DNA from 4 places in the Streptomyces sp. RLB3-17 genome. Region 4 is predicted to be linked to each of the others. Evidence: riboswitches for the same ligand, from Rfam matches in the RefSeq annotation. Region 4 holds a riboswitch; each other region holds the start of a gene.
The links. Region 4 has a riboswitch for cyclic di-AMP ahead of FNV62_RS29820 (transglycosylase SLT domain-containing protein). Riboswitches for the same ligand answer to the same signal wherever they lie in the genome.

Region 1 (3,204 bases), 1.6 Mb from region 4:
TCTCCCGCCGTGACAACCAACACCTCGGCTACGGGCACGGCATCCACTACTGCCTCGGCGCCCCGCTCGCCCGCCTGGAGGGCCAGACCGCGCTCGCCACCCTCCTCACCCGTCTCCCCGACCTTCAACTCGCGGGAGATTCGGCCGATTTGCGCTGGCGCGGCGGGCTCATTATGCGTGGATTGCGCACGCTTCCAGTGGAGTTCACGCCTCCGGTACCGGCCGCGCGATAGCGGGCGACCATACACCTGCGGGCGTTCAAACCTGACACGCACTCAACTCTGTGATCTTCACGTGATCTACGCTGCATCGACTTGTGACAAGTGATCGGGTGCGGATACGTTCACTCGTCAACGCGACTCACACGTCGCGTAGTCACCTGCTGTCACGTGAAAGGCTTCCGCATGCTCTCCGGGAACGGCCGCCATCGTCGCCCCCGTCAGGCCCCGGCCCTCATCGTCGCGGCAGGAGTGACCGGATCCGCCATCGCGATCCCGTTGCTCGGTGCCACCAGCGCGAGCGCGGCCGACGGCACCACGTGGGACCGGGTCGCCGAGTGCGAGAGCGCCGGCCAGTGGAGTGCCGACAGCGGCAACGGGTATTACGGCGGGCTCCAGATCAGCCAGGCGGACTGGGAGAAGTACGGCGGCCTCACCTACGCGTCGAGCGCCGACGAGGCCAGCCGCTCGCAGCAGATAGCCATCGCCGAGAAGCTCCTCGACGACCAGGGCCTCACCCCCTGGCCGACCTGCGGACCGCTCTCCGGGCTGAGCAAGAACTCGGGCGACATCCTGGTCGACACGGGCGTGGCGAACGACTCGTCCAGTACATCGGATTCAACCGGTTCGTCCGGTTCGTCTGCGAATTCGACTCCGCCCACCTCTTCCGGCTCGAAGTCCGATTCGTCTTCGTCCGGCTCGTCTTCGTCCGGTTCGTCGTCGAAGGCGACCGGGAACGCCGCCGGGAACACGACGAAGGCCGACACCGGCGGCGACGCCCAGGGGGTGGGCGGCTCCGGCACGGAAACGACGAAGAGCGGCAACTCGGGCAACTCCGGCCAGGGCGGCGACTCTTCCGGTACGTCCGAGAACGCGACGACCGGTGCGGGGCGCCACCGCGGCGGTACCGCGGCCGAGAACACCACCGACAGCGCCGTGGACGGCCGTGGCGACGACTCCTCCGGGCGGCACGCCTCGCGCGGCGCGGGCGTCTCCCGCGATGTCGTCGACGGCTCCTACGTCGTGCGCGCCGGAGACAATCTCTGGACCATCGCGGACGCCCTTGACCTCCAAGGCGGATGGGCCGAGCTGTACGACGCGAACAAGAAGACGGTCGGCGTCGACCCGAACCTCATCCTTCCCGGTCAGAGCCTTGCAGTTGGTACTGAATCGGGCGAAAAGTAGGGGCAGTTCGCGTCATGGTTCGCCGTGTAATGTCCGGTTTGGCGCGAGTGAGAGATGGATCTCAAAGGCCCTGATCGTCTTTGGAATTCAGCCGATCGACTGCTTACGGTCGTCACCGCTCGCCACAGCGGGCCCCGACGGTCGTCAACGCCGAATCCTGCCAACGGCCGTACGGGAACAGTCGACGCGTCAGCGCCGTAGGCAGGAGCGGGGGAACCAAGGTAGGCGCCGCGCCCGGTAGTTGACCGGGAGCGGCTTGGGGTGAAGCCGAGCGCTCAGCGCGCACGGCCGGGCACTCACCCGCCCGAACCCGACAGCTCACCTCGCAGGCGTCGGTGAGGGGATCTCTCCATGCTGTTTTCCAGCAAGGGCAAGCACCGCCGTCCGTCCAAGGCCACTCGTGTCGCCACGCTCGCCGGTGTCACCGGTGTCGCCATCGCCGCTCCGCTGATGGCGGCCGGCAACGCCTCCGCCGCCACCACTTCCGAGTGGGACGCCGTCGCCCAGTGCGAGTCCGGCGGGAACTGGTCCATCAACACCGGCAACGGCTACTACGGCGGTCTGCAGTTCTCGGCCTCCACCTGGGCCGCGTACGGCGGCACCGCGTACGCCGCGACCGCCAACCAGGCCTCCAAGTCCCAGCAGATCACCGTCGGCGAGAAGGTCCTCGCCGCGCAGGGCAAGGGCGCCTGGCCGACCTGTGGCACGGGCCTGTCGAGCGCCGCGTACACCGGCGGTGCGAGCGCCCCGTCGACCTCGTCCTCCTCGAACGGCTCCTCGTCGAACAGCTCGCCGAGCACCAGCGCCACCACCCGCTCGACGGACACCGCGGCCTCCCGTTCGGCGTCCCGCCCGGCCGCCGAGAAGACCGTCTCCACCCCGACCGGCAAGAAGGTCAAGAAGGGCGACGGCGAGTACAAGGTCGTCAAGGGCGACAGCCTCAGCTCGATCGCCGAGAAGAAGAAGGTCAAGGGCGGCTGGCAGCAGCTGTTCAAGCTGAACAAGGACATCGTCGACGACGCCGACGTCATCTACCCGGGTCAGCGGCTGCACCTCAGCTGATGATCGGCAGCTTCACCCCAGCTGAATGACAGGTCTCTCATAAAAGGGGTCTCCACACTGGAGGCCCCGGTGAGGGTCACCCCCGTCCCCACGGGCTCCCCGCTCCGGTGCGTGTTCCCCCGTACGCACCGGAGCGGGGTTTTTCGTATCCGGCAGTTCGTGCCGAGCGTTTCGTACCGAGCGCTTCGTACCCAGATTTCCGTACCCGTTTTTGTTCCGTTCTGGAACAATGTGTACGTTCAGTTCTGCCCAAGGGGTGGGCGACCGGCTGGCCGATCCCCCCGGGGCGGTTAGGCTCATGTCGCGAAGCCATCACAGGCTCCGCGTACCCGCGTCACATCCCAGAAGGAGATGCTCGTGCCGTCCATCGACGTCGTCGTAGCCCGGGAAATCCTGGACTCCCGAGGCAACCCCACGGTCGAGGTCGAGGTCGGCCTCGACGACGGCAGCACCGGTCGTGCCGCCGTTCCGTCCGGCGCCTCCACGGGCGCCTTCGAGGCCATCGAGCTGCGTGACGGTGACCCCAACCGTTACGGCGGCAAGGGTGTCGAGAAGGCCGTCCTCGCCGTCATCGAGCAGATCGGCCCGGAGCTCGTCGGTTACGACGCCACCGAGCAGCGCCTGATCGACCAGGCGATGTTCGACCTGGACGCCACCGACAACAAGGGCTCGCTCGGCGCCAACGCCATCCTCGGCGTCTCGCTCGCTGTCGCGCACGCCGCCTCCGAGGCGTCCGACC
Region 2 (3,204 bases), 230 kb from region 4:
GCCGTACGACCAGGAGGAGCAGCCCCGGCCAGAGTGCCGCGGACAGGGCGAGCAGGGCCTCGGCCGGCACCTCCCAGCCCAGCGTGACCAGCCGCGTGCCGAGCACGGTGGTCGCCGCGACCGCGGTGAGCGCGCTCGGTGTACCGGCCTCCGTCAGCCACCGTTCCCGTTCCCGCAGCAGCCGTACGACGAAGGCCGCGGCGAGCCCGAGCCAGCCGACGGCCGCGAGGACCAGCACGACCCGGGACAGGATCTCGTAGCCGGTCTGCTCCAGCCCGATCGAGATGATGCCGGTGGCCAGGATCGCGGCTCCGGCGCCCGGCGGGCTCTGCGCCCACCAGGTGCGCAGGCCGGTCCACCGGGCGCCGGGCGGGGAGATGGCTGACATGGGCCCGATGCTAAGGACCTTCGAGCGGGTTGGCGGCGGGCCACGCGCGCGTGGAGCTCGATGAGCCCCACGCGCGCGTGCCGGGCGTCGAGGCGTTAGGCCGGACGCACCACGCTGTGGATGATCGACTCGCCGCCGTAGAAGATCGACTCCTCGCGGACGTACGCGCCCGGCTTGGGGGCGTGGATCATCATGCCGTTGCCGACGTAGAGGCCGACATGGCTGATGTCGTCGTAGAAGAAGACGAGGTCACCGGGCTTGATGTCGGAGAGCGGGACCGTCGTGCCCACGTTGACCTGGTCCCAGGTGGTGCGCGGGAGATCGACGCCGGCGGTCTTCCAGGCGGCCTGGGTGAGGCCGGAGCAGTCGTAGGAGCCGGGCCCGGTCGCGCCCCAGACGTACGGCTTGCCGACCTGGGCGCGGGCGAAGGCGAGGGCCTTGTCGGCCTTGGCGGTGTACGAGGAGTCGGTGGCCGAACTCCCGGCGGTCCCGGTGGTCCCGGTGGTGGCGGTGGTCCCGGTGGTCGTCTGCTGCTGGGCGGCTGCCTCCTGGGCCTTCTTCTCCGCCGCGGCCTGCTGCTGCGCCAGCTCGGCCGCCTTGCGGTCGGCCGCTTCCTGCTTCTTCTTCTCGATCGCCGCGAGTCGCGCCTTCTCCTCGGCGGTCAGCTTCGAGAGCAGGTCGCGCGCCTCGGCGAGCTTGCGCTGCACGTCGGCCTTGGACGTCCTCAGCGCGCTCTGCGTCGTGGTGAGCGTCTGCAGGCTCTGGGAGGCCTCCGCGCGCTTCTTGGTGGTGGCGGCCTGCTCGGTGATGTAGTCGTCGACGGCCACCTTCTGGCGGCTGGTCAGACGGCTCATCAGCTGGGTCTGGTCGAAGTAGTCCTGCGGATTGTCGGCCAGCAGGAGGGTCGCGGTGTCGGGGGCGGAGGCGCCGGTGCGGTACTGCGCCGCGGCGAACGAACCCAGCTCGTCGCGCGCGGTGTTGAGCTTCTCGGTGCGCTGGGCCACGTCGTCGAGGAGGGAGTCGACGCGCTTGCGCTGCTGCGCGGTCTTCTCCCTGGTCGCGTTGTACTTCTCGGTCGCCGCCTCGGCCTGGTGGTAGAGGTCGTCGACCTTCTTCTCGACCTCTTCGATGCTCGGCTTGGAGTCGGCCGAGGGCGCGGCGTTCGCCGTCTGGGAGAGCAGGGCCACGGAGGTGAGGGCCGCCGTGGCGAGGGCGGGGGTCCGTATACCCGCTATGCGCGTACCCGTAGGACTCCACTTGCGATGCGACGCCAAGAGAGGCGACTCCTTCCGTCTTCCGCCTACCGAGTTAGCTGTCGGGTTCGGGCGGGTGATTCCGGAAGGTTTGCCCTACGGTCCTTGTCCCAGCGGACAGTTGGACCGATTCACCCCAAGGTCGGTTGGGTCCCCGGCTCCGGCTGCCGTACGGCGCACCGGACTCGGCGGAGGCCGCACGGCCCGGCGATGTTCGCCGGTTGGGTCGAGCGGCCTGCCCGGCACGCTAGCCAACTCATAAGTGTTCTGTGAAGTTTGATGTGCGATATGCCCGATACTTTTTTGTGACCTTGATCCTGGGGGCCATTGATCCGGACCGACTGTGGCTGACCGTAATGAAACGATCCTGAACGGTGACGGCGTCCGCGGCGGAAAGAGTGGCGGAAAGGGATCAGGTGCGGTCACGGAAAGGGATCATGCGCGGTCGTGGAAAGAGATCATGCGCGGTCGCGGAAAAACCGGTCGGGTTTCCAGGGTGGCCGCGGGTTGTCAGTGGGGCCGCCTAGACTCGGAGAGCGATGAGCAGCCTCTTTGATGACAGCTTTCTGGCGGACCTCCAGCCTTCCGGGGCCCACGAGGAAGAGCCTCCGCCGCCGCCCGAGGACGGGGCGCCGGAGCCGCTTCCGGACGACCTGTTCGGCGGCAGCTTCGACGTGCCCGCGAGCCGGGACGCCTACTACCGCGACGGCGCGCACCGCCCCGCCGTGGACCCGGCGGCCCTGCTGGACGGGCTGAACGAGAACCAGCGCGCGGCCGTGGTGCACTCCGGCTCCCCGCTGCTCATCGTGGCCGGCGCGGGCTCCGGCAAGACCCGGGTGCTCACCCACCGCATCGCCCATCTGCTGGGCGAGCGCCATGTCCACCCCGGCCAGATCCTCGCGATCACCTTCACGAACAAGGCCGCGGGCGAGATGAAGGAGCGCGTCGAGCAGCTCGTCGGCCCGCGCGCGAACGCGATGTGGGTGATGACCTTCCACAGCGCGTGTGTGCGGATCCTGCGCCGGGAGAGCAAGAAGCTCGGCTTCACCTCCTCGTTCTCGATCTACGACGCCGCCGACAGCAAGCGGCTGATGGCGCTCGTCTGCCGTGATCTGGATCTCGATCCCAAGCGCTTCCCGCCCAAGTCCTTCAGCGCCAAGATCTCGAACCTGAAGAACGAGCTGATCGACGAGGAGGACTTCGCAGCGCAGGCCGCCGACGGCTTCGAGAAGACCCTCGCCCAGGCCTACGCGATGTACCAGTCGCGGCTGCGCGAGGCCAACGCGCTCGACTTCGACGACCTGATCATGACCACGGTCAACCTGCTGCGCGCCTTCCCGGACGTCGCCGAGCACTACCGGCGCCGCTTCCGCCACGTCCTGGTCGACGAGTACCAGGACACGAACCACGCGCAGTACGCCCTGGTCAGGGAGCTCGTCGGCCCGGCCGCCGGTGACCGGCCCGAGGACGTGCCGCCCGCCGAGGGCGAGCTCGAGCCCGCCGAGCTGTGCGTCGTGGGCGACGCCGACCAGTCGATCTACGCCTTCCGCGGGGCGACCATCC
Region 3 (3,204 bases), 3.1 Mb from region 4:
CCCGCAGGGGCTGAAGCCGCTCGCCGACGACGTGCACGCGCTCGGCATGCAGTTCGGGATCTGGGTCGAGCCGGAGATGGTGAATCCGGACAGTGAGCTGTACCGCGCGCACCCCGACTGGGTGCAGTTCCAGCCGGGGCGGACCAGGACGGAGTTCCGCAACCAACTCGTACTCAACCTCGCCCGCCCGGATGTCCAGGAGTACCTGTGGGAGCAGCTCGACAGTCTGCTCTCGAGCGCTCCGATCGACTATGTGAAGTGGGACTTCAACCGCTGCTTCACGGACGCCGGTTGGCCCGGTGAGCCGTACCCCCAGAAGCTGTGGGTCGAGCACGTGGAGGCTCTGTACGGGCTCCTGGACCGGCTGCGTGCGGAGCATCCCGGGGTCGCCTTCGAGTCCTGCTCGGGCGGTGGCGGCCGGATCGACCTCGGCGTCATGGCGCGTACGGACCAGGTGTGGACCTCCGACAACACCGACCCGCTCGACCGGCTCGCCATCCAGCACGGCTTCAGCCAGATCCACCCGGCCCGGATCATGGCCGCCTGGGTCACGGACAGTCCGAACGCGCAGCTCAACGGTCGGATCAGCTCGCTGCGCTTCCGGTTCGTGAGCGCCATGGCCGGGGTACTCGGGGTCGGCGGCGACCTGGCCGACTGGAGCGAGGCGGAGCTCGTCGAGGCGCGGGAGTGGGTGGACCTCTACAAGGAGATCCGGCCGGTCGTGCAGCGCGGCGACCTCTACCGACTGCGGCCTCCGGAGGGCGGGCTGAGTGCGGTGCAGTACGTCCACGGCGACGAGACCGTCGTCCTCGCCCTGCTCCAGGCCCAGCGTCACGGCGAGCCGGTCGCCCCGCTCCGGTTGCGCGGGCTCGATCCGAGCGCGGCGTACGAATGCCGTGAAACGGGTGAAGTGCACCGAGGTGCGGTGCTGTTGCATCACGGGTTGCGGACGGGGCTGCGCGGGGACTTCGATGCGGCAGTTATCCGACTGCGTCGCATGTGAGCGTTCTGTCCTTATTAATGCCTTAATTCCAACTGGACCTGGAATAAGGGACCGTGGTGTGGCGTGCGTGAGCAGCGTCATATTCGTGACGATGCGTTGCGGGCCCGCTTTCTCGATCCGCCTGAATTTCCAGGCGGGTTGAGAGGCGGGGGAGATCATTGTCCACGGAGGGTGACCGGAATTCCGGCATGGATCAAGAAAGGCACGCGCACTGAAAAGCCACATGGTTGGCGATGCGCCCCCATCTCGCCTACGTTCGCCCTCAATCCGGACGGACGCCCAATCCTGCCGCCGCCCGGTATCCGCACACCCACCGGTAACCGGCAGGAGCGGGGGACCCACAGGTACCACGCCTGTTCCGGTCTCCGGAACGGCTAGGGGTATAGCCGCGCAGCCGCGTGGCCGGGCATCTCCAGCCCGCACCCGACAGCTCACCTCGCAGGCGCCGGAGAGGAATTCTTCATGCCCGCGAAGGGTAAGCATCGCCGACCCAAGTCCCAGCGCTTCTCCCGCTCGATCGCCGTGGCCGGAACCGGTGGCGCCGCCCTCGCGCTGCCGCTGATGGGGGCCGCCGGTGCCCATGCCATGACGCCTACGGCCGCGATTTCGTCCACTCCGGAAAAGACCGCGACGATTTCCGCCGCGACGGTTTCTCAAAAGTCCGCGACGGTTTCGGAAAAGACCGCGACAACCTCCACGGCCTCGGTGAAGACCTATTCGGTGAAGGTCGGCGACTGGCTCGCCAGGATCGCCGAGCGGCAGCACCTCAGCGGCGGCTGGCAGAAGCTCTACTCCGACAACCGCCAGGCCATCGGCAGCGACCCCTCGCTGATCCACCCCGGCCTGAAGCTCACGATCGGCGAGAGGGCCGTGTCGACCGACGACGCCAAGCCGTCGACCGAGTCGTTCACGCAGTCGTCCGCCAAGACGTCCACGCGATCGTCGGCGCGGTCGGCCACCGGGTCGTCCGGCGCGGCGGACGCGCCCAAGTCCCAGGCCGCCGCACCCCGGGCCACCGGCGCCGCCACCAACACCGGTTACACCCTGCCGGTGGAGGGCGCCACCATCGGCACCGGCTACAAGGTCGCCGGCAGCATGTGGTCCAGCGGCTACCACACCGGCGTGGACTTCGTGGTCCCGACCGGCACCACCGTCAAGGCCGTCGCCGCCGGCACCGTCGTGTCGGCCGGTTGGGGCGGCGCGTACGGCAACCAGGTCGTCATCCAGCACGCCGACGGCCGGTACTCGCAGTACGCCCACCTGTCCGCCCTGTCCGTCTCGGCCGGCCAGACCGTGACCGAGAGCCAGCAGATCGGCCTCTCCGGTGCGACCGGCAACGTCACCGGTCCGCACCTGCACTTCGAGATCCGCACCACCCCGAACTACGGCTCGGACGTGGACCCGGTCGCGTACCTGCGCGCGCACGGTGTCGCCGTCGGCTGACGCCGCCGCGCCTCTCACGTCTTGGAGGGCCGGACCCCGCGATCGCGGGGTCCGGCCCTCGGTTCTTCTCCACGCGTCCCGGCGCGGTCCTTTCATGATCGGCACATTGCGGTCTTGTGGCACCGGCGCACGAGGTCTCGACACGGTGCGCGAGTGGCTCCACAGTGATCTCCGTAAGCGCTTTCTGCGTCTTCGGCGACGGCATCGCGGCCGTCGTCGCCACCGCAAGGAGCACGCCATCGTGAGACCTCGAAGACTCGGCGTCGTCACCACCGCCGCGCTGCCGGCCGGTCCGGTCGCCGCGCCCTCGCACGCCACCGAACGGCGTCCGCCGCCGCGCCGGATCGTGGAGAACCTGGACCGCGGCCCGGTCGCCGTCCCCTCGGGCGAGGGCACCTTCCTGAGCCGGCGGTTACTCGGCACGGAGTACGCCCTCCCCCAAGTTCTCGGCCCCGCTCGAACAGGGGGTACCCCCACCGGGGACGCGATCGCGTTCAACGTGTACAAGGGCGGACGGCGGCTCAACGGGGCGCCGGTCACGCGGTCGACCACGTACCAGGACGACGGCCGGGGCACCGGCACCCACACCGTGCGTGCCCTCGTCAACGGCCATGAGCGGGAGCCGAGTTCGGCGGCGCTCGACTTCGCGCGGGGCTACGCCGAGATTCCGCCGGAGCGGTCCGAACCGGGCGGCGTATCGAGGTTGCCCTGGTACCACTACGACGCCGACACCGGTCAGCGCCTGGTGACCGGCGAGC
Region 4 (3,204 bases):
GGCGTGGACGCGGGCCGTTTCCGCCCCGTCGGGAACGACGCGGACCTGCCGCCGAACCAGCGGGAGGAGGACGCGAGATCGGTCTGCTTCGAGTTCGAGGTCCCGGGGGAGACCTGGATCCTGGGGCGCCCCAGGGTCCGCCTCCGTCTGACGTCCCACTCCCCCTGGGGCCAGGTGATCGCCAGGGTGTGCGACGTCGCCGCCGACGGTTCCTCGACGCTGGTGACCCGGGGTGCCCTGAACCTGTCAGCGCGCTACGGCCCCGACCAGGCGGTCTCCTGGAAACCGGGCTCTACGGAGGACGTGGTTTTCGACCTGACCGCCACCGGCTACGCGTTCCCGTCCGGCCACCGCATCCGGCTCTCCCTGTCCTCCGCCTACTGGCCGTGGATCTGGCCCCAGCCGGGCTCGGCGGCGGGGCTCGTCCTGGACCCGGCGGGCAGTTCCCTCGAACTTCCGGTGCGAGCAAGGGAGTCGGACCCGAGGATCACCTTCGAGGAGCCGGAGCAGTCCGAACCCCTGGGAGTGACGTCCGCGGCCACCCTTGACGAGCCCCGCCCCGAACGCCTGGTCGCCCGTGACGTGGCGAGGGGCGAGTGGCGTCTGGAGGTCGACCCTCGCCAGGACGGCACCCGTGTCCACCCTGACGGCCTGGAATGCACGGAGGACGCCCGGGACACGTACACCATCGACGAGTCGGACCCGCTCTCCGCCCGTACCCGCTCGACGAGGTCGATCCGTCTGCACCGCCCGGAGCTGCCCTGGGACGCCCGGGTCGAGACACGCTCCGAACTCAGCTGCGACGCGCGGGAGTTCATCACCTCGAACGAGCTGATCTGCAAGGACGGCAACGAGGTGGTCTTCCATCGGACGTGGGAGAGAAGAATCCCCCGGACGCCGCCGGACTGGGGACCCGGCGGCGGCATGGGCAACCCCTGAGGAGCATGGCGCGGACCGATGAGTTCCTGATGGCCCTGGACGAGGGGATGCTCGCGCACTTCCACGAGATGACCGCCGAGACGACCGACGAGATGGTCACGCGTTTCGGGATTCCCCGGGCCGAGGCGGTGGCGAGGATCAACAGGGCTTACGCGGGGCGGTAGTTCGGGGCCCACCCGGACCTGATGTGCCACGAACTCCCCGAATACTGGGCCCACGGCCTCTACTTCAAGCCCCACGCCGGCCGGCTCCCCGACGACGACCCCGACACGGACCTGCCCGTGTGGGAGGTACGCCCGGCTCCGCCTACGGGCTCAACGGCCTGGACACTCGAAGCCGTATGTCCGATTTGCCGCCAGTGCCGCTTTATTTCTGCTTGGTCGAGTGAATTGGGTCACTCCCATGCGAAGTGGGCCCTTTATCCCCTCTTGACGACTCCCCCTTTGCATAAGGCAAGTTGAGCGTCACGTTCCGGATTAATCGGGCATTTTCTCCCCCTTATTGCACAGGTGAAAGCGATCTACACCGGGAAATGAGGGCTTGTTCCGGACATGTGCTCTCGCATACGTTCACGTCGATCCGGACGGACCGCCCAATCCTGCCGCCGACCGGAATATCCCAGCCACCCACACACACGCACGGCAGGAGCGGGGGACCCAGGTAAGCCGCCGATCCGGACACCGGAACGGCTAGGGGTGAAGTCGCACACACCGTGCGGCCGGGCAGCTCCCGCCCGAACCCGACAGCTCACCTCGCAGGCGCCGGAGAGGAATTCGCCATGTCCGCACGAGGCAAGCACCGCAGCTTCAAGATCCACGGCATGCTCACTCGGGGCATCCTCGCCGCGGGAATGGGCGGAGTCGCACTCGCCCTTCCGCTCGCGGCGGCGACCTGCGCACAGGCCGCCACCGCCACCACCACCGATGTCCAGCTCATCACGTACAAGGTGACCGCGGGCGACACCCTGGCCAAGATCGCGCGGAAGTACCCCAAGAGCGGCGGCGCGGCGAAGCTGTACGCCGCCAACCGCGCGGTCATAGGCCCCGACCCGACGACGCTCCGTCCGGGCCTCACCCTGACCGTGGGCACCAAAACCGTCCAAATCCCCGCCAAGGCGAAGACGGCGCCCACCACCTCGAAGACGTACGCGAACAACCTCGACGGATGGATCAAGCACTCGCTGGACATCATGGCCCGCGCCAAGATCCCCGGCAGCTACAACGGCATCCACCGCAACGTCATGCGCGAGTCCTCCGGAAACCCCATGGCCATCAACAACTGGGACTCCAACGCCAAGGCCGGCATCCCCTCCAAGGGCCTGCTCCAGGTCATCGACCCGACGTTCAAGGCCTACCACGTGCCGGGCACGTCGATGAACATCTACGACCCGGTCGCGAACATCACGGCGGCCTGCAACTACGCGGCGGCGAAGTACGGCTCGATCGACAACGTCAACGGCCCCTACTGACAGGACTGTGGGGCTGGCTGAGCCGGTAGGGCTCGTACGACTGCCGGGGCTGATGCGGCTGATACGGCTGATGAGGTCGGAGCGACTCGGAGAGCTGCCGGGACCCACCGGGCTCTCCGGACTCCCGGAACCGATCCGACCGGCACGGGAACAGCCGCTCCAGCACCACCGCGATCCCGTCGTCCTCGTTCGACAGCGTCACCTCGTCGGCCACCGCCTTCAGCTCCGGATGGGCGTTGGCCATGGCGACCCCCCGGGCGGCCCAGTCGAACATGGGGATGTCGTTGGGCATGTCGCCGAAGGCGATGGTGCCGGCGGGAGTGAGACCGAGGTGGGCGGCGGCGAGCGCCAGACCGGTCGCCTTGGTCACGCCGCATGGCTGGAGTTCGACGGTCCCCGGCCCCGACATGGTGACGGTGGCCAGCGAGCCCACCACACCCCGGGCGGCCGAGGCCAACTCGTCGTCGGACAGCGACGGGTGACGGAGCAACACCTTGCTGATCGGCTCCGTCCACAGGTCGTCGCGGTGATGCACCCGTACCGCCGGAAGCGTCGGATGCGGCATCACGTACCCCGGCTCGATGAGCGTCAGCCCGTCCACGCCGTCCTGGTCCACCGCGGCGTAGAGCAGCCCGACCTCCGCCTCGATCTTGCCGAGCGCGGTCTCCGCGAGTTCCCTGTCCAGGGTCACCGACCACAGCAGGCGGTCCGCCGCCGCGTCGTACAGCTGCGCCCCCTGCCCGCACACCGCCAGCCCCGCGCCGCCGAGTTCGTCGAGCAACGGTCGTACTCTCGGC

Region 1: it holds a riboswitch for cyclic di-AMP, as region 4 does, so the genes downstream of both, FNV62_RS22420 (transglycosylase family protein) here and FNV62_RS29820 (transglycosylase SLT domain-containing protein) in region 4, are expected to answer to the same signal.
Region 2: it holds a riboswitch for cyclic di-AMP, as region 4 does, so the genes downstream of both, FNV62_RS30935 (NlpC/P60 family protein) here and FNV62_RS29820 (transglycosylase SLT domain-containing protein) in region 4, are expected to answer to the same signal.
Region 3: it holds a riboswitch for cyclic di-AMP, as region 4 does, so the genes downstream of both, FNV62_RS43505 (M23 family metallopeptidase) here and FNV62_RS29820 (transglycosylase SLT domain-containing protein) in region 4, are expected to answer to the same signal.

What each region holds. Positions count from the first base shown of each region.
Region 1 is NZ_CP041610.2:4,934,908-4,938,111, reverse strand. Features, by position in the region: gene FNV62_RS22430 (cytochrome P450 family protein) at 1-233, shown strand, start outside; gene FNV62_RS22425 (transglycosylase family protein) at 405-1,403, shown strand; cyclic di-AMP (ydaO/yuaA leader) riboswitch at 1,542-1,750, shown strand; gene FNV62_RS22420 (transglycosylase family protein) at 1,755-2,465, shown strand; gene eno (phosphopyruvate hydratase) at 2,817-3,204, shown strand, end outside.
Region 2 is NZ_CP041610.2:6,803,378-6,806,581, forward strand. Features, by position in the region: gene FNV62_RS30930 (tellurite resistance/C4-dicarboxylate transporter family protein) at 1-388, opposite strand, end outside; gene FNV62_RS30935 (NlpC/P60 family protein) at 484-1,662, opposite strand; cyclic di-AMP (ydaO/yuaA leader) riboswitch at 1,670-1,842, opposite strand; gene pcrA (DNA helicase PcrA) at 2,181-3,204, shown strand, end outside.
Region 3 is NZ_CP041610.2:9,677,956-9,681,159, forward strand. Features, by position in the region: gene FNV62_RS43500 (alpha-galactosidase) at 1-1,003, shown strand, start outside; cyclic di-AMP (ydaO/yuaA leader) riboswitch at 1,305-1,463, shown strand; gene FNV62_RS43505 (M23 family metallopeptidase) at 1,466-2,446, shown strand; gene FNV62_RS43510 (hypothetical protein) at 2,688-3,204, shown strand, end outside.
Region 4 is NZ_CP041610.2:6,573,607-6,576,810, reverse strand. Features, by position in the region: gene FNV62_RS29830 (CocE/NonD family hydrolase) at 1-939, shown strand, start outside; gene FNV62_RS55875 (hypothetical protein) at 945-1,103, shown strand; cyclic di-AMP (ydaO/yuaA leader) riboswitch at 1,553-1,713, shown strand; gene FNV62_RS29820 (transglycosylase SLT domain-containing protein) at 1,718-2,407, shown strand; partial or broken gene FNV62_RS29815 (HAD family hydrolase) at 2,553-3,204, opposite strand, start outside.